One region of the Brevibacillus gelatini genome, then DNA from elsewhere that is predicted to be linked to it. Evidence: riboswitches for the same ligand, from Rfam matches in the RefSeq annotation. Region 1 holds a riboswitch; each other region holds the start of a gene.

What was found. Region 1 has a riboswitch for cobalamin ahead of metE (5-methyltetrahydropteroyltriglutamate--homocysteine S-methyltransferase). Riboswitches for the same ligand answer to the same signal wherever they lie in the genome.
Region 2: linked by a shared signal. The riboswitch ahead of AAFJ72_RS14580 (helical backbone metal receptor) and the one ahead of metE (5-methyltetrahydropteroyltriglutamate--homocysteine S-methyltransferase) in region 1 are both predicted to bind cobalamin.
Region 3: linked by a shared signal. The riboswitch ahead of AAFJ72_RS08185 (ABC transporter substrate-binding protein) and the one ahead of metE (5-methyltetrahydropteroyltriglutamate--homocysteine S-methyltransferase) in region 1 are both predicted to bind cobalamin.
Region 4: linked by a shared signal. The riboswitch ahead of AAFJ72_RS18240 (energy-coupling factor ABC transporter permease) and the one ahead of metE (5-methyltetrahydropteroyltriglutamate--homocysteine S-methyltransferase) in region 1 are both predicted to bind cobalamin.

The regions. Positions count from the first base shown of each region.
Region 1 is NZ_CP154342.1:2,447,996-2,453,425, reverse strand. It holds gene nrdE (class 1b ribonucleoside-diphosphate reductase subunit alpha) at 1-101, shown strand, start outside; gene nrdF (class 1b ribonucleoside-diphosphate reductase subunit beta) at 156-1,109, shown strand; gene brnQ (branched-chain amino acid transport system II carrier protein) at 1,529-2,881, shown strand; cobalamin riboswitch at 3,007-3,208, shown strand; gene metE (5-methyltetrahydropteroyltriglutamate--homocysteine S-methyltransferase) at 3,353-5,430, shown strand, end outside.
Region 2 is NZ_CP154342.1:3,023,342-3,028,771, reverse strand. It holds gene AAFJ72_RS14600 (phosphotransferase) at 1-231, shown strand, start outside; gene AAFJ72_RS14595 (manganese-dependent inorganic pyrophosphatase) at 339-1,271, shown strand; gene AAFJ72_RS14590 (hypothetical protein) at 1,353-1,523, opposite strand; gene AAFJ72_RS14585 (MerR family transcriptional regulator) at 1,645-2,409, shown strand; cobalamin riboswitch at 2,604-2,749, shown strand; gene AAFJ72_RS14580 (helical backbone metal receptor) at 2,900-3,883, shown strand; gene AAFJ72_RS14575 (FecCD family ABC transporter permease) at 3,886-4,923, shown strand; gene AAFJ72_RS14570 (ABC transporter ATP-binding protein) at 4,931-5,430, shown strand, end outside.
Region 3 is NZ_CP154342.1:1,654,115-1,659,544, forward strand. It holds gene AAFJ72_RS08175 (ABC transporter permease) at 1-82, shown strand, start outside; gene AAFJ72_RS08180 (M24 family metallopeptidase) at 258-1,349, shown strand; cobalamin riboswitch at 1,365-1,569, shown strand; gene AAFJ72_RS08185 (ABC transporter substrate-binding protein) at 1,731-2,771, shown strand; gene AAFJ72_RS08190 (FecCD family ABC transporter permease) at 2,818-3,855, shown strand; gene AAFJ72_RS08195 (heme ABC transporter ATP-binding protein) at 3,852-4,658, shown strand; gene lepA (translation elongation factor 4) at 4,793-5,430, shown strand, end outside.
Region 4 is NZ_CP154342.1:3,767,978-3,773,407, reverse strand. It holds gene ald (alanine dehydrogenase) at 1-1,024, shown strand, start outside; gene AAFJ72_RS18245 (quinone-dependent dihydroorotate dehydrogenase) at 1,181-2,272, shown strand; cobalamin riboswitch at 2,422-2,616, shown strand; gene AAFJ72_RS18240 (energy-coupling factor ABC transporter permease) at 2,761-3,525, shown strand; gene AAFJ72_RS18235 (energy-coupling factor ABC transporter substrate-binding protein) at 3,522-3,806, shown strand; gene cbiQ (cobalt ECF transporter T component CbiQ) at 3,803-4,594, shown strand; gene AAFJ72_RS18225 (energy-coupling factor ABC transporter ATP-binding protein) at 4,599-5,430, shown strand, end outside.

The DNA of each region.
Region 1 (5,430 bases):
CGCGCTACTACATATACGCGGCGAAAAAAGGCTTGAAATCGCTCTACTACACACGCACCAAGCACCTGACAGTGGAAGAGTGCATTAGCTGCGCCGTGTAATGTGAGGGAACGCCCCTGTGCAGAACAAGTTTTTTTAAGAGAAGAGGAACGCCGATGAAAGCAGTCAATTGGAACAGGCCGGACGACGATTTTACAATGACCTTTTGGAACCAGAACATCATGCAGTTCTGGACGGATGACGAGATTCCGCTCTCGGATGACAAAATGTCCTGGATGGAGCTTAGCGCTTCGGAACGGGACACATACAAAAAAGTGCTCGGCGGACTGACCTTGCTCGACACCGTGCAAGGTGGCGTAGGGATGCCGAAAATCATGGAGCATGTGGACGGACTGCAGCGCAAGGCCGTCCTGGCCTTCATGGGCATGATGGAGCAAATTCACGCCAAATCGTACAGCAGCATTTTCACGACGCTCGCTGCTACGGAAGAGATCGACGAAATTTTTGCCTGGGTCGAGCGCAATCCGCATCTGCAAAAGAAAGCGGCACTGATTTCGAAGCGCTACCAGGAGATCGAGACGCAAAAAGATTTGTACATGGCGATGGTCGCCTCGGTCTTTTTGGAAAGCTACCTGTTTTACAGCGGTTTTTTCTACCCGCTCTATTTGGCAGGGCAGGGCAAGATGACGAGCAGCGGCGAAATTATCGACCTGATTGTGCGGGATGAGAGCATTCACGGCCTGTACGTCGGCGTGCTCGCGCAGGAAGTGTACCAAAAGCTCAGCGTCGCGGAGCAGGCGGCGGTGAAAGAAGAGCTGTACGCACTTCTGCACGAGTTGCACGCAAATGAAGAGGAGTACACCGTCTCCCTGTACACAGAGATTGGCCTTGCGGACGAGGTGTTGGCCTACGTGCGCTACAACGCGAACAAAGCGCTGATGAATCTGGGGTTGGAACCGTTCTTCCCGGAGGAGGAAGTCAACCCGATCGTCCTGAACGGGATACGGACGCACACGAAGCAGCACGATTTCTTCTCGAAAAAAGGCAATGGCTACGTCCGTACGCTCAACGTCGAGCCGCTGACGGATGACGATTTTCGTTTTGAGTAAAAAGCTTAAACGATTGTTTAAAAAGGGCTGCTGTCTACAGATGGCAGTCTTTTTGCTGTGCTGGAAGGAAACCGCGAAAGGGGCCTCACGCGAAGGCGTACGATGTCGTGCAGGAGATGGAATAATAGTTTTATTTATTCGAAAATACTTTTTCATTCATATTTGTGTTATAAATAAATGATGTGTCGCTCTTCTCCTTGCCAGCCAGTCTAAGTCTATGAGAGTTGGACTGGAGCAGCAAGGTGGAAACGAGAGAGAGTCATGCAAACATCGAGTGGTGCGTTTGGAGGACTGATTTATCTGACAGGGAATCCAGTCTGGCTGGAGTCTGGATAAAGCGTCAGACTTCGTGAATTTTTTCACGAATCTGAGGGTTGCTAAAAAGAGCCCTTTGCTTTTTATCACAGGAGGTTTTTGTCATGCATCAAAAAGTTTCCTATTCGTTCATCGTCATCATCGGATTCATGCTGTTTGCGCTGTTTTTTGGCGCGGGCAATCTGATCTTTCCTCCGATGCTCGGACAGATGGCGGGAACGAATGTCTGGGAAGCCAACGTCGGCTTTCTCGTGACCGGGGTTGGCCTTCCACTTTTGGCGATTACAGCGTTGGTGTATTCAGGTAAAAACGATTTGCGCTCACTGGCAAGCCGTGTGCACCCGCTGTTTGGCCTCGTCTTCACCATCATGCTCTATTTGGCTATCGGGCCGTTTTTTGCCATTCCGCGCTCCGGGAATGTGTCGTTTGAGATCGGAATCAAGCCGTTCTTATCCGAGCAGGCCGGCCCTGTGCCGCTGATTATCTTTACCGTCCTGTTCTTCACGCTCGCTTGCCTGTTGTCGCTCAATCCTGGAAAAATTATCAATGTAGTCGGAAAAGTCTTGACACCGATGAAGCTGACGTTTATCGGCATCATCGTCCTGACGGCCATTGTGTATCCGATTGGCGAGTTGCAAGCACCAGTGGGGGATTACCAGTCCAAGGCGTTTTTCAAAGGATTCCAGGACGGCTATTTAACCTTGGACGCTCTTGGGGCATTTGTATTTGGCATCATCATCGTTCAGGCGATCAAGGAAAAAGGCGTTACGGCGCGAAAGCAAATTTTGCTGACGTGCGCCAAAGCGACGCTGATTGCAGGTGTGCTCCTGGCGTTTTTCTACTCGGTGCTCGCCTACATGGGCGCTTCCAGCGTGGAAAAGCTCGGTCATCTGGAAAACGGCGCGCAAGTTTTGGCTAAAGTGTCGAATTATTACTTCGGTTCTTACGGCGGCCTGCTGCTCGGTCTGATGATTACCGCGGCCTGCCTGACAACCAGCGTCGGACTGATTACGGCGTGCTCGTCGTTTTTCCACGCCTTGTTTCCGCGCATTTCGTATAAAAAGTTTGCCGTAATTTTGGCTGCGTTCAGCACACTTGTCGCCAATATCGGGCTGACCGCACTCATCAAGGTGTCCGTTCCGGTTTTGACGACGATGTATCCCATCGCCATCGCGCTGATCTTTTTGACGTTCATGCATCAGGCGTTTGGCGGGCGGCCAGAGGTGTATCAGGGCTGCTTGTTCGCCACGTTTCTCATCAGTCTGTTTGACGGGCTAAATGCTGGCGGGATCGAGGTCCAGGCGATTCATGACGTCTTTTCACGCTACTTGCCCATGTACACAATCGGGCTGGGCTGGTTGCTTCCTGGTTTGGTCGGGGGCGTAGTCGGCTACCTCATTTATTTGATTCGCAAACCATCCCTGCGTGCGCATGAGCTTCGCCTGAACAAACAATAAGGCAGAGCGAAAAGAGTTTGGCGAAAGCTGGAATTGTTTTGCATGACAAAAACTGGTTTGCATGTTACTGTATGAAGAAGGTGTGTCTCATCTTTTATGAGGGCACATGCATTCATTTTGACAATTTCATAGAAGTGGGAACAGGTTCCTTGGCGATAAGATATCGGCGCAAGGATGAAAAGGGAAGTCGGTGAGAATCCGACACGGTCCCGCCACTGTATGAGGGGAGTTTGCACAGCTTTTGGCCACTGGTCATGCTGGACTGGGAAGGCGCTGTGCAGGTTAAGATCCTTAAGTCAGGAGACCTGCCTGTTTCGACAACACTGCTTAACCTACGGGAGATAGGGAGGTGTTAGGATGCTGTGATCTCAGTGTTTATTTGGCATGTCTAACGTTCTTTCTGATCGTTGGAGATGCCTTTTTTATTGGGGAGAATCCGAAAAATGATCGTAAAGGATGGAGGGTTTGCTGATGAAAAGCAGCAATTTGGGATATCCACGGATTGGCAAGGACCGCGAGTGGAAAAAGGCACTGGAAGCTTTTTGGGCGGGGAAACTCGATGAGAAGATATTCCTTGCGCAAATGGAGCAAATTCGCAAGCAGCACCTGGTCAAACAGCAGGAAAAGGGGATCGACTGGATTCCGGTCAACGACTTTACGTTCTACGATCACATGCTCGATATGGCGGTCATGTTTGGCCTGGTTCCGAAGCGGTTCGCGTATGCGGGCGGTCCAGTGCCGCTGGCAACGTATTTTGCGATGGCGCGCGGCAACAAGGAAGCTGTCGCCTGCGAAATGACCAAGTGGTTTAACACGAACTACCACTATATTGTCCCCGAGTTCGGCGAGCGCACGCCTGTCCTGACGGAAAACAAGCCGCTAAAAGCGTATCTGGAGGCGAGAGAACAGCTGGGCATTGTCGGCAAGCCTGTCATCGTCGGGCCGTATACATTTGTCAAGCTGTCCAAAGGGTACGCCAAAGACGATTTTGAGCACGTCGTCAATCAGATCGTGCCGCTGTACGTGCATGTGCTGCGCGAGCTTGAACTGCACGGCGTCGAGTGGGTCCAGATGGATGAGCCTGCTTTCGTGCTCGATGTGAGTGAGCGGGAAAAAGCAATCATTCGCCGTGTGTACGCGCAGTTTAGCCAGGCGCTGCCGCACCTGAAGCTGATGGTGCAGACGTATTTTGAGGCGGTAGATTGGTACGAGGAATTGATTGCACTGCCTGTCCATGGCCTGGGCCTTGATTTTGTCTACGGGAAACAGACGAATCTCGCCAACCTGTTGACGCACGGTTTCCCGCAAGACAAAGTGCTCGGCGCGGGCGTCATTGACGGACGCAACATTTGGTGCTCGGCTCTCAAGGAAAAGTGGGAACTGGTCAAGACGCTGTGCTCCGTAGTCGCCCCAGAGCGGATATGGGTTCAGCCTTCGAGTAGCCTGGTGCACGTTCCGGTTACTGTCGAAGCTGAAACCGATTTGCCGGAAGAAGTGCGTATTGCATTGGCGTTTGCCGATGAGAAATTGGCGGAGGTTTGCCTTTTAGTCCAAGGTTTCCGATATGGAAAGTATGTAATCTCGAAAGAACTCGCCCAGAACGAGCAAAACTTGCTGAGCCTGGCCCAATCTCCAGCGCGGAACCGCGAGGAAGTGCTGAAGGCGCGAGAAGAGCTAAGGATGATAGCAGCCAAACGGGCAGTGCCGTTTCGCGAGCGTCGTGAGATTCAGCAGGCGAAGTGGAAGCTCCCGCTGCTGCCGACGACGACAATCGGCAGTTTCCCGCAGACGACAGAAGTTCGTCAGGCCAGACAGCAGTTCAAAAAAGGAAACTGGACCGCTGAACAGTACGAAGCGTTCATTCAGGAGCAAATCCGCGAGTGGATTGCCATCCAGGAACAGATTGGCCTTGATGTACTGGTGCACGGCGAGTTCGAACGGTCTGACATGGTCGAATATTTCGGGGAAAAGCTTGCCGGATTCGTTTTCACCAAGAACGGCTGGGTGCAGTCGTATGGCTCTCGTTGCGTGAAGCCGCCTGTCATCTACGGCGATGTGCAGTTCGTCTCCCCGATGACGGTCAAGGAGAGTGTCTATGCCCAGTCGTTGACGGATAAGCCAGTGAAAGGAATGCTGACAGGTCCTGCCACGATTTTGAATTGGTCGTTCGTGCGCGACGACCTCCCGCGCCAGGAGGTGTGCGAGCAGATTGCGCTTGCGCTGCGCAAGGAAGTAGAAGCGCTGGAAGCGGCAGGTATTGGCATGATCCAAGTGGATGAGCCGGCACTGCGGGAAGGCTTGCCGCTCAAACAGGCAGACAGAGCTGCCTATCTGGATTGGGCGGTCAAGTCGTTTCGGGTCGCTACTGCGACGGTCAAGCCTGGCACGCAAATTCATACCCATATGTGCTATTGCGAATTTCATGATTTCATCGACGTCATCAGCGAGCTGGATGCCGATGTGATCTCGATTGAAACCTCCCGCAGCCACGGCGAGCTTGTCTCTGTGTTCGAGACGTGCACGTATGACAAAGGAATCGGTCTTGGCGT
Region 2 (5,430 bases), 580 kb from region 1:
ATCGGTCATCCCGGCTGTGATCTGAGTATCGCCTACAGCTTTTTGCCGCCACAGGCAAGGGACGATTTTTTCCGCGAATACGGCGAAGTCGATGAGGAGACGAAGCTGCTGGCGCGGCTGATTGCCGTCTTCATCCCGATGCTGATTTACATGCAGGCAAAAGACACAGGCGACGACCGGACAGCAGCGGAAGCAAGCGCGATTATCAGGCGCGCCTTGGCAGAATCGTAGCGAAGCGATTCCCATTCATCAGCATAGAACCTATAATGTTACTTGGGATTACTCGCCAAGTTGTGGTATAATTTTGACGCCAATATACGACTAAGGAGTTATGGATGATGGAAAAAAAGTTAATCTTCGGTCATAAAAATCCAGATACGGATTCCATTTGCTCGGCGCTCGTCTACGCTGATCTGAAAACGAAGCTCGGGGCCAATGTAGAGCCTGTGCGCCTTGGTGCCATCAACAACGAGACGGCGTTCGTCCTGAACTACTTCCAGGCAAAAGAGCCGCGCCTCGTGGAAACCGTGGCGAATGAAGTCAATGAAGTCATTCTCGTGGACCACAACGAACGTCAACAGAGCGCAAACGACATCGAGCAGGTGCAAGTTGTCGAGGTAATTGACCATCATCGCGTCGCGAACTTTGAGACAAGCAACCCGCTGTACTTCCGCGCGGAGCCTGTCGGCTGCACCACTACGATCCTGAAAAAAATGTACAAGGAAAACGGCGTGGAGATTCCGAAAGACATCGCGGGTCTGATGCTGTCCGCGATCATTTCCGACACGCTGCTTTTGAAATCCCCGACCTGCACCGAGCAGGACGTTGCCGCTGCCCATGAGCTGGCGGAAATCGCAGGTGTGGATCTGCAGGCGTACGGTCTGGAAATGCTCAAGGCAGGCGCAGACCTGAGCGACAAAACAATCGCCCAACTGCTCTCCCTCGATGCAAAAGAATTCCAGATGGGCAACGCCAAAGTGGAAATCGCGCAAGTCAACGCAGTGGATGTCAACGACGTGCTGGCTCGCCAAGGCGAACTGGAAGAAGCCATTTCCGCGATCATCGCAGAAAAAGGACTGGACTTGTTCGTGTTCGTCGTAACCGACATCCTGAACAACGACTCTGTCGCGCTGGCGCTCGGAACAGCAACACAAGCAGTAGAAGAAGCGTACAACGTCACGCTGGTTGACAACAAAGCGGTTCTCAAAGGTGTTGTTTCCCGCAAGAAGCAGATCGTACCTGTACTGACAGACACATTCCAGGCTCTGTAAAAAAATATCGCCGCAATAAAAAAGGCTGCCCGCAATCATGTGGGCGGCCTTTTTCGCTGAATCGCGGTCGCATTCTCGTGCTCAAAACGGATTGTGGTTGTTTTGATTCAAGTAGTTCATCGTCTGCTGCGCATAGGCGTCATCAGCGTAATGCCGGATGGCGTGCTTGTCTCTTGCCCGCAGGCTGGTCGAGCCTGTCATGAAGCAGGCGGCGCCGAGAACAGCCAAAATAGCACCAAGGATATACAGCATGTGAATGCCCTCCTTTTTTCCAGTGACTTACCAATAGTTTAACATATTTTCCCTGTAAAAACTGTGATTGACTTTGACGGTGCGTAAATGTGTACGATGAATTTGTCAGGAGGGATGAAAGATGGAATATACGGTGCAAAAGCTGGGTCTCCTGGCGGGCGTCAGCACCCGGACGCTTCGATACTACGATGGAATTGGTCTTCTCAAGCCGGCGAGAATCAATTCATCCGGGTATCGCATTTACGGGCAGGCAGAGGTGGATCGCTTGCAGCAAATCTTGTTCTACCGCGAGCTGGGTGTGAGCTTGGAGGAGATCAAGGAAATTGTCAGCTCGCCGACCTTCGATGCCGTCCAGGCACTGCGCGAGCACCGCGCGAAGCTGCTGGAGAAACGGGCGCAGCTTGATCGGCTGATCGCCAACGTCGAACTGACCTTAGCGCAAAGAGAGGGGACGAAAACGATGACCGACCAACAAAAATTCGAAGGCTTCAAACAGCAATGGATTGATGACAACGAGAAGCAGTACGGGCAAGAAATTCGCGCCAAATACGGCGACGAACAGGTAGACCGCTCCAACCGGAAACTCAAGGAAATGACCGAAGAAGAGTACAACCGGCTTGAACAGTTGAACCAGGAACTCTACAAGACGCTGGAAGAGGCGTTTGCCACGGGAGATCCGGGCAGCGAGCTTGCGCAGAAGGCGGCCGACCTGCATCGCCAGTGGCTGAGCTTTTACTGGGACAGCTACAGCAAGGAAGCGCACGCCAACGTAGCGCAAATGTATGTGGACGACCCGCGCTTCACTGCCTACTATGATAAAACCCAGCCCGGACTTGCCGCATTTTTGCGAGATGCGGTTGTGATCTATACGCAAGCACAAGCGTAGAGTAGATAGAGGAAAGCTTTGGGGCTCCAAAACGCGCACCGCCCTGAAATCCGCTCAAAAGCTGCGAGCCGATGTGGGGCGGTGCTTTTTTGCCTGCTTTAACGTTCCGCCTGTGGCAGAAGCGAAAAAGCATTCTTTTTTTGGCAAAGGAATGCTATCATGATGGATGAGTCTTAGCAATTGTAGGTCATGCAATTGAATACGCGCAAACAGGTGCCTTCGTCCTTGTCCAGGACGGGGTGAAAAGGGAAGCCGGTGCAAGTCCGGCGCGGTCCCGCCACTGTAAAGCGGCTGTCGCAAGCCGCCAAGCCAGGAGACCTGCCTGTTTGCATGGTGTGCCTGCGCCTTCGCGGAAAGGTTCGGCCCGTTCAGGATGCTTTTTTCGTGAGCATACTTTCTCCTGACATGTCGACCCTTTGGTTCCGGTTGGAAGCGAAGGGTTTTTTCTTTGCTGAGAATCAACCAGTCGTACAGAAAGGAAGTCATACATATGAAACGTGCATGGAAACTGCTCATCCCGCTGCTTCTTGCCGCAAGTCTCGTCGGTTGCGGCGGCAACACCCAGACGGCACCTGCACCACAGACAGAGGCACCGCAGACCGCGCCGCAGGAAACCGCTACCGCTGCCAAACAGTCCGTCTACCCGCTTACCGTCACAGACGCCACCGGAAAAGAAGTAACCTTGGCCAAAGAGCCCACGCGAATTGTTTCTACCTCTCCGGCAGAGACGGAAATCTTGTTTGCGCTCGGCTTGAACGACCGGATCGTCGGTGTATCCGACTTTGACGACTATCCGGCAGAAGCCAGTACGAAGCCAAAAGTGGGCGGAGTCGTCAATCCGAGTGAAGAAGCGATTCTCGCCCAGACGCCCGATCTGGTCATCGGGGGAATCTCGATGGAAAAGCCGGTTTCCGACAAGCTGAAATCGCTCGGCGTACCTGTTTTCGTCACACATCCGCAAAAGATGGATGACATTCTGAACAATATTTTGCTGATGGGCGTCATCACGAACAGACAGGAGCAGGCGGAAAAGGTCGTCGCTGCCATGAAGCAGGACATCGCGCGTGTCCAGGAGGCTGTCAAAGGCGTGAAGCCGGAAGACAAGAAAAGAGTGTACCTGGAGTTTGCTCCAGGCTGGACAGTGGGCAAAGGGGAGTTCCTCGACGAGCTGGTGACACTGGCAGGCGGAACGAACATTGCTGCCGACACAGAGGGCTGGCACCCGATCAGCGAGGAAAAGATTTTGAAAAGCGATCCTGACGTCATTTTGTACGCCAAAGGCGTTACGGACGACAAGACTGGCGTGAAGCTGGAGGACATCATCGCCAAGCGCAACGGCTGGGATACGATGAAGGCGATCCGTGAGAGCCAGGTGTTCGGAATGGAACAAAACCTGCTCGCACGCCCAGGCCCGCGCATTACACAAGGCTTGATCGAGGTTGCCAAGGCGATTTATCCTGACCTGGTGAAATAAAAATGAAAAAGCAATGGCTTTTGTGGGGAGGAGCGGGCAGCCTTGTTCTGCTTGTATCCGTAGTAGTGAGCATTTCGCTGGGAGCGGCGTCGCTTCCGCTCTCGCAAGTATGGCTCATCCTCTTGCACCAACTGCCGGGCATGTCAGAGTGGATTCCGGTGACATGGCCCGAGTCGTCCGAGCAAATTGTGATGAAGGTGCGTTTTCCGCGCGTCGTCCTGGCTATTTTGATCGGAGCTTGCCTGTCGCTTGCCGGCGCGGGCTTTCAAGGCGTGCTGCGCAACCCGCTCGCCGACCCGTTCACGATGGGCGTAGCGTCCGGGGCCGCTGTCGGTGCGGCTTTTCTGATCCTGTTTGGCTTGCAGTTCGCTCTTCTCGGAGAGTGGAGCACGCCTGTCGTCGCCTTTTTGACGGGGCTTGTCAGCTTGTGGATTGTCCTTGCCCTCGCCAAGACGCAGGGCAAGCTGCAGACGGAGACGCTGATTTTGTCCGGTGTCGTCATTCAGGCGTTTCTCGGCTCGCTCGTGTCGTTCATGGTGTCGCTGTCGGATCAGACGGTGAATGAGATCGTCTTTTGGCTGATGGGCAGCCTGTCGTTTCGCGGCTGGGCTTTTACCTACGTCCTGGTTCCGTATTTGCTGATCGGCATGCTCGTACTGCTCAGCTACGCCCGATCCCTGAACCTGTTTGCGCTCGGGGAGCGGCAGGCGGCGCATCTCGGGGTGCATGTCGACAAGACGAAGTTCGTCATTTTGCTTGTCTCTACGCTTCTGACGGCGGCGGCGGTTTCGATTGCGGGCGTCATCGGGTTTGTCGGGCTGGTCGTGCCGCATCTGGTGCGGCTGATGGTCGGACCTGACTACCGCATTTTGCTGCCGATGGCGACCATCTGCGGCGGTGTGTATGTGCTGTGGGCGGATACGTTGGCGCGGATGCTGCTCGCGCCGACAGAAATTCCGCTCGGGGTCGTGACTGCGTTTTTGGGAGCGCCGTTTTTTGCCTATTTGTTGAAGCAAAAAAAGCAGATCGGAAGGAGGTAGTCGCGTCATGATCGAAGTGCGCGGACTGCAAAAGTCTTACCAGGATGTGCCCGTCCTGCGCGAGATCGGGTTTACCGTCCAGCGGGGCGAGTTTTTTGGCATCATCGGCCCCAATGGGAGCGGAAAATCAACGCTCTTGAAAATGCTCTCCGGTGTCATTGCCGTCGATGCGGGAGAAATCACGCTCGCGGGCAAGCCGCTTGGCCGATACACGCGCAAGGAACTGGCGCGGGTTCTCGCCGTACTCGAACAGGAAGGGCTGCCTCCGGTTGGCTTCCGCGTGCGCGAGGTGCTGGAGATGGGACGCTTCCCGTACCAAAACTGGTTGGGCGAGGAAAAGACAGACGTCGCGCCGCTCATCGACGAAATCATGCAGCTCTTGCGTCTGACTCCGCTTGCCGATCGCACGCTGGATCAGTTGAGCGGAGGGGAAAAGCAGCGCGTCGCCCTGGGCAAGGCGCTCGTGCAAAAGCCGCAGGTGCTGCTTTTGGACGAACCGACGACTTA
Region 3 (5,430 bases), 790 kb from region 1:
GTCGATCATGCTGACGGTACTCGGCTTCAACCTGATCGGGGACGGATTGCGGGATGCGCTTGACCCGCGGATGAAAAACTAGTGCGCAGCAAAAGGGGCGTGAAGGGACACAACCAGTCCTTTTCGCTTCTTTTTTTGTTTAACCCAGCCGTGAGGGCTTCCGGGTTCAGAGAGAAACTTCCAGTCCGCCCTTCTTTTTTGGGCAGGGAAATGGTATTCTCTAGGATAGAATCTTGTCGAAAGCGAAGGTGGCGCAGGTGTACTTGGAGCGCATTTCGAAACTGCACGATTTTTTGACCAAGCAAGAGCTCGACGCGGTAGTCATCACCTCTCCGAAGCATGTTTACTATTTGACCGGCTTTTTTACCGATCCACACGAACGTTTTATGGGGCTGGTGATTCCGGCTAAGGGCGAGCCATCCCTGATCGTTCCCGCCCTCGACCGCGAAGCGGCAGCAGCGGCTTCAACCGTTCAGACGATTCACACTCATACGGATGTCCAAAATCCGTACGAGCTTCTCAAGCAAGTGCTGCCAGCGAACCTGAAAAAGCTGGGCATTGAAAAAAGCCACATGACTGTAGAACGTTACGAAGCGCTGGGGCAAGTCGTCTGTGCAGAAAGCTACGTGGATGTGGAAGAGCCGCTCCGCGAGATGCGCCTGATTAAATCGGCAGATGAAGTAACTCGCTTGAAAAAGGCTGTGCAACTGATTGAAGATACACTCAGCGAGACGTTGAAGACATTCAAAATCGGCCAGACCGAAATGGAAATCGTCGCGGAACTGGAATACCAGATGAAGCGGCTGGGAGCAGACGGCCCGTCTTTTTCCACGATGGTTTTGGCAGGGGAAAAATCGGCACTGCCGCACGGAACGCCTGGTTCGCGCAAGGTGCAGGAAGGCGATTTGCTCCTGTTTGACATCGGGGTAGCGGCAGACGGCTACGTTTCCGACATTACCCGTACCTTTGCCGTCGGGCAGATCAGCGAGCAGTTGCGCGATATTTACGAAACGGTGCTGGCCGCAAACGAGGCAGCGATTGCCGAGGTTCGTCCAGGCGTGACATTTGCCCATCTCGACAAAACGGCTCGCGACGTCATTGCCGCAAAAGGCTACGGCGACTACTTCATCCACCGTCTGGGCCACGGTCTTGGCATGGATGTGCACGAATATCCGTCCGTACATGGGCAAAACCAGGAAACGCTGCGCCCAGGCATGGTGTTCACCATTGAACCAGGGGTGTATGTGCCGGGAGCAGGCGGCGTGCGCATCGAGGACGATGTGCTCGTAACCGTAACAGGCGTGGAAGTGTTGAGCAAGTTTCCGAAAAAACTGACGGTGATCGGATAAAGCTAAAAACGTACAATTGAATAGACGTCTGATGGTGCTGCGCGGAATCGTTTGGTTCCGCCAGCTTAATAGGGAAGTCCGGTGAAAATCCGGCGCGGTCCCGCCACTGTAACGAGGAGTGTCCAGCAAAGAGCCACTGTTTTTCGCGCGACGAAAAATGGGAAGGCGCTGGGGATGATGATTCGTAAGCCAGGAGACCTGCCATGAGATGATGTGCAATCGGCCCCACGAGGATGGGACAGATGTGGAAGCAGACGAGGAAACGGCGCCATTGGCAACACCGTATCTATCGTCATGTCACGTTATGTCAAGCACCTCCCGATTGGAAAAAAAGGGGGGTGCTTTTTTCTATGACAAAACAAAAGAAGAGGGGTTATGGAGATGAGTACAATTCGCTTAAGAAAAAAAGGGTTCCACGGTTTCCGGATGGCAGCGCTGGCAGCGATCATGCTGCTTTTGTCCGCGTGCAGCTCTGCGGCACCTGCTGCGACCGAATCCACTGGCGCAAAGCAAGCCGCAACGCCTGAGCATACGGCCCAGCCTGCTTTTGACAACAAACCTGTAACGATTGTAACCAACGGGATCGAGATGACGTACCCGGAAGCGCCAAAACGCGCGGTGACGCTGAACCAGCACGTAACCGAAGTGATGCTCGCGCTGGGACTGGCTGACAAAATGGTCGGAACCGCGTACCTGGACGATCAAATTTTGCCTGAGTGGAAGGCCGACTATGACAAAGTGCCAGTCCTGTCCGACAAGTATCCGACCAAAGAAGTGCTCTTGGCCGCAAACCCTGACTTCGTGTACGCAGGCTGGAAAAGCGCCTTTGGCGACAAAGGGGTAGGGACGATGGAGGATTTGGAAAAGGCGGGGATCAAATCGTACCTGCAAGAGTCTTCGAACAAGCCGGGCCCGACGATTGACGATGTTTTCACAGATATTCAAAACATCGGCCGCATTTTCCGCGTAGAAGACAGGGCGAACGAACTGATTGGCAAAATGAAAGCGGAAATGGAGCAAACCACAAGCAAAATCGGTACGGTGGACAAGCCGCTGAACGTGTTCGTGTACGACAGCGGAGAAGACCAGCCGTTTACCGCTGCCAACAACTACATGACTTCCCTTATAAAAACGGCAGGCGGCAAAAACGTGTTCGACGACATATCAAAAGGCTGGGCTACCGTAAGCTGGGAAGAAGTGGTCAACCGCAAGCCTGACGTGATCGTGGTTGTAGACTACGGCGACAAGACAGTAGAGCAGAAACAACAATTCCTGCTGACCAAAAAGGAACTGGCTGACGTGCCAGCGATCCAAAACAAGCGCCTGATCGTGCTGCCATTGTCCGCAGCGTCTGAAGGGGTACGCGCACCTGTCGCGCTGAAAATTCTCGCCGAAGGGCTTTACCCGGATCGATTCAAATAAAAAAGTTTGCAAAGAGAAGGAGGGAACGGCCCTGCACAAGATCAAGATGCCCTTCCTTATTGTTGCGCTGCTGATCGGGCTAGTCGTCTCGATTACGCTTGCAGTGACACTCGGCTCGGTGGAAATCCAGCCAGCGACCGTTTGGAAAATTGCCTTATCGCATCTTCCGCTGGTCGATCAATGGATCGGAGCGGATTGGTCAAAAGGAGAACAGACGATTATCTGGGAGATTCGCTTTCCTCGCGTCCTGCTGGGGGCTGTCGTCGGGGCTGGTCTGTCTGTCGTGGGGGTGGCGATCCAGTCGCTGGTTCGCAACTCTTTGGCAGATCCGTACATATTGGGAGTTTCCTCGGGCGCATCCACAGGAGCGACGCTGGTCATTTTGTTCGGAGCATTCAGCATGTACGGACAATACGCGCTTTCCTTCGGTGCTTTCACAGGATCGCTTGTCTCGATTCTGCTTGTTTTTACCTTGTCCCGCATCGGCGGACAAAACTCCACGGTGCGTCTGCTCATGGCAGGCATCGCGATTTCCGCCATTTTGTCTGCCATCACCAGCCTGATTATTTTTTCCGCGCCCAATGAGCACGGCATCCGCTCCGTTCTGTTCTGGATGAGCGGCAGCCTGGCTGGAGGGAAATGGGAGTATTTGACCATTCCGTCGCTGATCGTCGTGATCTGCCTGATTGTCCTGTTGGCGCAATACCGTTCGCTCAATGCGCTTTTGATGGGCGAAGAAGCGGCGGGAACGCTGGGCGTCAACACGGTGCAATTTCGCAAGCAGCTATTGGTCATTACCGCCCTGCTTACCGGCGTCATTGTGTCCATCAGCGGGTCGATTGGCTTTGTCGGCTTGATGATGCCGCATATCGTTCGCGTCATCGTCGGTTCGGACCATCGGCGTGTCCTGCCTGTCAGCGCCTTGCTCGGGGCCATTTTCCTGATCTGGGCAGACGTGATTGCCCGGCTTGCGTTTGCGCCGGAAGAGTTGCCAATCGGGATTATTACGGCGCTGTGCGGCGGCCCGTTCTTTATTTGGCTGATGCTGCGCAGCTCCTATTCTTTCGGAGGTAGCGGTCGATGAATCTGCATGTGGAAAACATTTCGGTTGCGCTGGAGAAAAAAACGATTTTGCGCGACGTTAGCCTGACGGTCCGCTCCGGTGAATTTGTCGGGCTGATCGGGCCGAATGGCAGCGGGAAGTCCACCCTGCTCAAAAGCATTTATCGGGCGCTGAAGCCGCACAGCGGATTCATTTCTTTGGACGGGGCTGACGTCTACGAGCTTTCCGCCCGGCAAAATGCGCAGCGTATGGCGGTCGTGCGGCAGGAATCGTCAATCGAGTTTGACTTTACCGTCATGGAAATCGTCATGATGGGGCGCTCTCCCCATAAGAAGCTGTTTCAATCCGATACCGCCGCTGACAGCCGCATCGGTGAAGAGGCATTGGAGCGCGTCGGCATGCAGGAATACGCCTCACGCAGCTATTTTTCCTTGTCTGGCGGGGAAAAAAAGCGCGTGCTGATTGCGAGAGCCTTGGCCCAACAAGCCGAGTTTCTCGTGCTGGATGAACCGACCAACCATCTGGACGTCCGGTATCAGTTGCAAGTGATGGATCTGGTCAAGACGCTCGGGATTACCGTGTTTTCTTCGCTGCATGATCTGAATATGGCCGCCATGTACTGTGATCGGCTGTACGTCATAAGCGGCGGGAAGCTGGTTGCTTCCGGCACGCCGGAGGAAGTGCTTGAACCGGGGTTGATTCGCGACGTTTTCGGGGTAGAAACAGAGGTGGTCACGCATCCGGGCACGGGGAAAAAACACGTTTATTTCTTTTCGGAAACAGTCAGCAGCCAACAATCGCGGCAAAAGGTCAAGGCAAGATGAACGGCGTCAACAAACGCCGCATTCTCTTTGGTTGCTCTTTCTATCAGGCGTTTGTTATAATTACCGTTAGTGTATTTTTTTCGAGCGCAATCTGTATGTTTCGATGGATTCGCGTGGGAGGGAACGAACAACACATGGATCGCCGTGAAAGACAGAAAAGGATTCGAAATTTTTCCATCATCGCCCACATTGACCATGGAAAGTCGACGCTGGCAGACCGCATTTTGGAGCTGACCGGAGCATTGACTGCACGTGAGATGGAAGCCCAGTTTCTGGATACGATGGAGCTGGAAAAAGAGCGCGGGATTACCATCAAGCTGAATGCCGTGCGTTTGAACTATAAAGCAGATGACGGAGAGGATTACATTCTCCACTTGATCGACACGCCTGGACACGTAGACTTTACGTACGAGGTATCCCGCAGCCTGGCTGCCTGTGAAGGGGCGATTCTCGTTGTAGACGCTGCCCAGGGAATCGAGGCTCAGACGCTTGCCAACGTCTATTTGGCGCTGGACAACAACCTGGAGATCATTCCGGTTGTCAACAAGATCGACCTGCCGAGCGCAGAGCCTGAGCGCGTGAAGCAAGAGGTAGAGGACGTCATCGGTCTGGATGCCAGCGAAGCGGTGCTGACTTCTGCTAAAGCAGGTATCGGGATCAAAGAGGTGCTGGAAGCAGTCGTGCAAAAAGTGCCGGCTCCAGAGGGAGATCCGGACGCGCCGTTGCAGGCCCTGATTTTCGACTCGTATTTTGACCCGTACAGAGGGGTTAT
Region 4 (5,430 bases), 1.3 Mb from region 1:
CGTGGAAACAGGAGCTGGCCAAGGCAGCGGCTTTACCAACGAAGACTACACTGCAGTAGGCGCTGAGATTGTCGCGACCGCAGCAGATGCGTGGGCCGCTGACATGGTTATGAAAGTAAAAGAACCGCTTCCTGCCGAGTACGGCTACTTCCGTGAAGGTTTGATCCTGTTCACGTACTTGCACCTCGCTCCAGAGCCTGAGCTGACTCGTGAACTGGTTGAGAAAAAAGTAATCGCGATCGCTTACGAAACCATCCAGCTCGACAACGGCGCTCTGCCGCTGCTCATGCCGATGTCCGAAGTAGCGGGCCGCATGTCTGTACAAATCGGGGCGCAATTCCTGGAAAAACAATACGGCGGAAAAGGCGTGCTGCTCGGCGGCGTACCTGGCGTGCCAAAAGGCGAGGTAGTGGTAATCGGCGGCGGTATCGTGGGTACAAACGCTGCGAAAATGGCGGTCGGTCTCGGCGCAAACGTAACGATCATCGACGTGAACGCAGACCGTCTGCGCCAACTGGATGACCTGTTCCAAGGCCGCGTGCAAACGCTGATGTCCAACTCCTTCAACATCGCAAACGCGGTGAAAAAAGCAGACCTGCTCGTAGGCGCTGTCCTGATCCCTGGCGCACGCGCACCTCGTCTCGTAACCGAAGACATGGTAAAAACAATGACGCCTGGCTCCGTCATCGTAGACGTGGCGATCGACCAAGGCGGTTCTATCGAAACAATCGACCGCATTACGACGCACGACAACCCAACCTATGAAAAACACGGCGTGATCCACTACGCGGTAGCGAACATGCCTGGTGCAGTCGCTCGCACTTCCACGCTGGCTCTGACCAACGTGACGGTTCCATACGCTGTGCAACTGGCGAACAAAGGCTACGCCCAAGCGATCCGCGACAACCGCGCGCTGGCAAAAGGCGTAAACGTCATCAACGGACACGTAACGTACAAAGCCGTAGCCGATGCGCACAACCTGCCATACACTTCTGTGGAAGAAGTTTTGCTGGTGAAAAACTAATCCTGATTGCAGAAACGAAACTGCTTGCCGCTGATCGTCGGCAAGCAGTTTTTTTTTGCCGGTTGGAAAGATGTATCTCGTATAAAGGTTAGCCCACGATAAATAAAGTGTGGTATTCTACAATGAGGTAAAAATGGAGTAAGGAGTGCAACCGGGATGTATAAGCTCATTAGAAAATATCTGTTCCAGATGGATACGGAAGAGATTCATGAAAAAACGGTTGGTGCCCTGAAGCTGGTGGAAGATTCTGCGCCGGGAAAAAGCTTGCTGCGGATGCTGTTCCAGGTGAAGGACGAGCGTCTTGCCACGAAGCTGTGGGGAATGACGTTTCCCAATCCGGTAGGACTCGCCGCCGGGTTCGACAAAAATGCCGAGGTGTACCATGCACTGGGTGCGCTTGGCTTTGGTTTTGTGGAAGTCGGGACGCTGACGCCGCAAGCACAGCCGGGCAATCCGCGGCCGCGCCTGTTTCGGTTGCCGGAGCACGAGGCGATCATCAACCGGATGGGCTTCAATAACCACGGTGCTTATTTGGCTTCGCAGCACCTGGTCGATTACGCTTATTCCGATGTGCCAATTGGGATCAATATTGGCAAAAACAAAGTCACTCCCAATGAGGAAGCGGCTTCTGACTATATCAAATGCCTGGACATGCTCTATTCATACGGCCATTATTTCGTCATCAATATCAGCTCTCCGAATACTCCCAACCTGCGCGACCTGCAGGAAACGGAGAGCATGCGGCTTCTGGTGCGGGCGGTGCGCGAAAAAGCGGCCGAAATGGAAGCGCGCGGCATCCGGAAAAAGCCGATTTTGCTCAAAGTAGCGCCTGACATGTCCGATGAGCACATGCACGATGTCGTGCATGGAGCGGTGGAAGAGGGCATTTCCGGCATTATTGCCACCAATACGACCTTGTCGCGTGAAGCTGTTCAGGGACATCGCCATGCCGAGGAAGCGGGAGGACTGAGCGGAAAGCCGCTGACAGAGCGCTCCACAGCCTGGGTCAAGGAAATTTACCAGGAAGTGGGCGACAAGGTGCCGATCATTGGCGTTGGCGGCATTTTCACCGGAGAAGATGCCTACGCGAAAATCCGGGCGGGCGCAAGTCTCGTCCAGGTGTACACCGGGATGATTTATCAAGGCCCTGGCATCTGCAGGCAAATCAACAAAAAGCTCTTGCAGCTCTTGAAGCGCGACGGCTTTTCCCACATCAGCGAAGCGGTCGGCGTGGACGCCAAGGCGTAAGGCAGGAAGAAAGCACATGCAACCGATGATTTTTCCAAGCGACAGTCATCGGTTTTTCTTTTGCTTGCCAATCGGCATTATCATATATTCTTCCGCTTTTTCCCTTGATTCTGTATAATAATGTGGGACAGGCAAAACTGTCTGACAATTGCATATTGCCGGCAATAGGTGCCTTTATGTGCAAACCGCATAAAGGGTAACAGGGAATCGGGTGAAAGTCCCGAGCGGTCCCGCCACTGTAAGCAGGGAGTTCTCTTTGAGAAATAGCCACTCATTTTCATGGGGAAGGCCAAAGAGCGCGATGATCTGTAAGCCAGGAGACCTACCTACTTGCCACACCCACAATACCTTCGCGGAAAGGAGCGGTGAATACGAAGCAATGTGACTGTGCCAACGGTCTATTGTTTTTGTGCGCATACCTCGTCTGCCAACGGATGAGGTTTTTTTGTTGGTGAAAAAAGAAAGAACAGCAAAGGAGGAGGAAATGCTTGAATCGTTCCCGTCTTGTTTCGACTGGTCTCTTGATTGCAGGCTTTGTCCTTTATTTTCTCGTAAATGAACCACAGACGTCCTACGCGATGCACATCATGGAAGGGTATTTGCCGCTTGGCTGGGCACTGTTTTGGTGGGCTGTGTTTCTTCCGTTTTTTATTCTCGGCATTCGTTCCTTGAACAAAATCGTCAAGGAGCATCCGCAAATGAAGCTTCTGATCGGCGTATCCGGCGCTTTTGCCTTTGTGCTGTCCGCGCTGAAAATTCCTTCGGTCACGGGCAGCAGTTCCCACCCGACGGGAACCGGGCTTGGCGCGATCATGTTTGGTCCGTGGGTCATGTCTGTGCTCGGCAGCCTGGTGCTGCTGTTCCAGGCGCTGCTTTTGGCGCATGGAGGGCTGACGACGCTGGGAGCCAATGCGGTGTCCATGGCAGTAGCAGGGCCGCTGGTGGCATACGGCGTCTATCGCCTGATCGCGCGCGGAAACGGCGGACAGCGTTTGGCCGTATTCGCTGCTGCTGCGCTCGCAGACCTCGCGACTTACATCGTGACCTCCTTGCAACTGGCTTTGGCCTTCCCGGCTGAATCCGGCGGGGTTATGGCGTCGTTTGCAAAATTCGCCGGAATTTTTGCCGTCACACAAGTTCCGTTGGCGATCAGCGAGGGGCTTTTGACCGTACTCGTCTGGAACTGGCTGCAAGCATACAACGCAAATGAGCTGGCGCAACTTCGCCTGCTGAAACGGGAGGAATCGCTGTGAAAAATGGGATGAACTGGCTGCTGCTCCTGGGCGTGGTCGTGCTGGCGGTTGTGCCGTTAATGTTGGTGCAGGATTCGGAGTTCGGGGGAGCAGATGGAGCGGCCGAGGAAGCAATCAAGGAAATCGCCCCTGCCTACGAGCCCTGGTTCCAGCCATTGCTTGAACCGCCAGGGGGCGAGACAGAGGGCTTGCTGTTCGCCGTGCAGGCAGCGCTCGGGGCAGGCATTGTCGGCTATGCCATGGGCTTGTACAAGGGTCGGCTGGATAAGCATAAAAAATGATTGGACAACAGCTTGATTCGCTTTCCTATCAAAACCGGCTGCGCTTTTTGCCGCCCGAGCACAAGCTTCTGTTGGCGGGCGTGCTGATCGTGCTGGTGCTGACAGGACATGAATGGTTGCAGATGGCCATTTGTGTATGGATGGGAGTATGGGTGATGGTTTACGCCCGTATTCCCGTCCGTATCTATTGCGGATTTTTCATCCTGTCCCTGTCTTTTTTCGTCCTGGGTCTTCCGGCGCTGTTGCTGGAAGCTGTGCGAGCGGATGCGGCAACGGTCGTCCAGGCGGTTGCGGCTTGGAAGGTCGGGCCGTATCTGGTCTACATTCCGGCAAGCGCGGTCGACAAGGTGTGGGTGCTTTTCTGGCGGACGATGGCCAGCCTCGCCTGTTTTGCCTTCGTCTTGTTTACCGTGCCGTTTGCCGAGATTTTGCAGGTGCTGCGCAAGCTCAAACTTCCGGTCATCGTCACCGATTTGCTGATGATTATGTACCGCTTTATTTTCGTGTTGCTCGGCCTCTCGCATCAGTTGTGGATTGCCCAGCGCGCGCGTGGCGGCCATCGCGGGTTCCGGGGGATGTTGCGGGACGCGAGCGGACTGGCCGCGCAGTTGTTCGTCAGGGCCATGCGCAAATACGATGCGCTGTCCAAAGGGGTGGCTGCGAGAGGTTTCGGGGAAAGCCTGCAGGTGCTTTCCTTGCACACGCATTCTCGCTCTCGCCGATATGAAGCGGAGTCAATCGCAGGCTGTCTTTTGCTGATTTTGCTGGAGTGGTGGACAGGAGGGTAATGCTTTGACATCATGGCTGTTGGAATTTGTTGATTTGCACTACGCCTATCCAGGCGGCCGCGGTCCTGTCCTGAAAGGGTTATCCCTGGGCATTCCGGAGGGGAAAAAATGCGCCCTGCTCGGGCGAAACGGCTGCGGCAAGTCCACGCTGTTTTTGCACGGAAACGGCATCATCCAGCCGCAGCAGGGGCAGGTGCTGTGGCGAGGAACGCCCCTCAGCTACAAACGCGCTGCCTTGCAGGAAATGACGCAAAAAGTCGGGCTGGTTTTCCAGGACCCGGAGCACCAACTGATCGCCGGCACGGTCGCGGAGGATATTTCTTACGGGCTGTGCAACCGCAACTTGCCCGCCGACGTGATCCGCGAGAAAGTGCGGGCTGTCCTGGACGCGTTTGGCATGACAGAGCTGGCGGACGTTCCGATTCACCACCTGAGTCTGGGGCAAAAGCGGCGTCTCGCCCTTGCCGGGGTCATGGTGCTTGCGCCGGAGCTGCTGTTGCTGGATGAGCCTACTGCCTATCTCGACCGCTACCAGACCAAAAATCTGCTGCGCGAGTTGGACGCCATTCACCAAAACGGCACAACCGTATTGATGGCCACCCACGATATGGACATCGCCTTCGAGTGGGCCGAATGGCTTTGCGTCATGGATGAAGGCCGACTGATTTTTGCCGGAGAGCCCCAGGAGGCGCTGGCGCGAAAAGAGATGCTGGAAAGCCTGCATTTGGGCCTGCCGCTCATCGCTGAGTTGTGGGAAGCGCTGCCGCCTGAATGGAGACGGGAAGCAGGCGAGCGGATTCCGTGTTCGCTGGAGGAATTAAAAACACGGCTGGCCG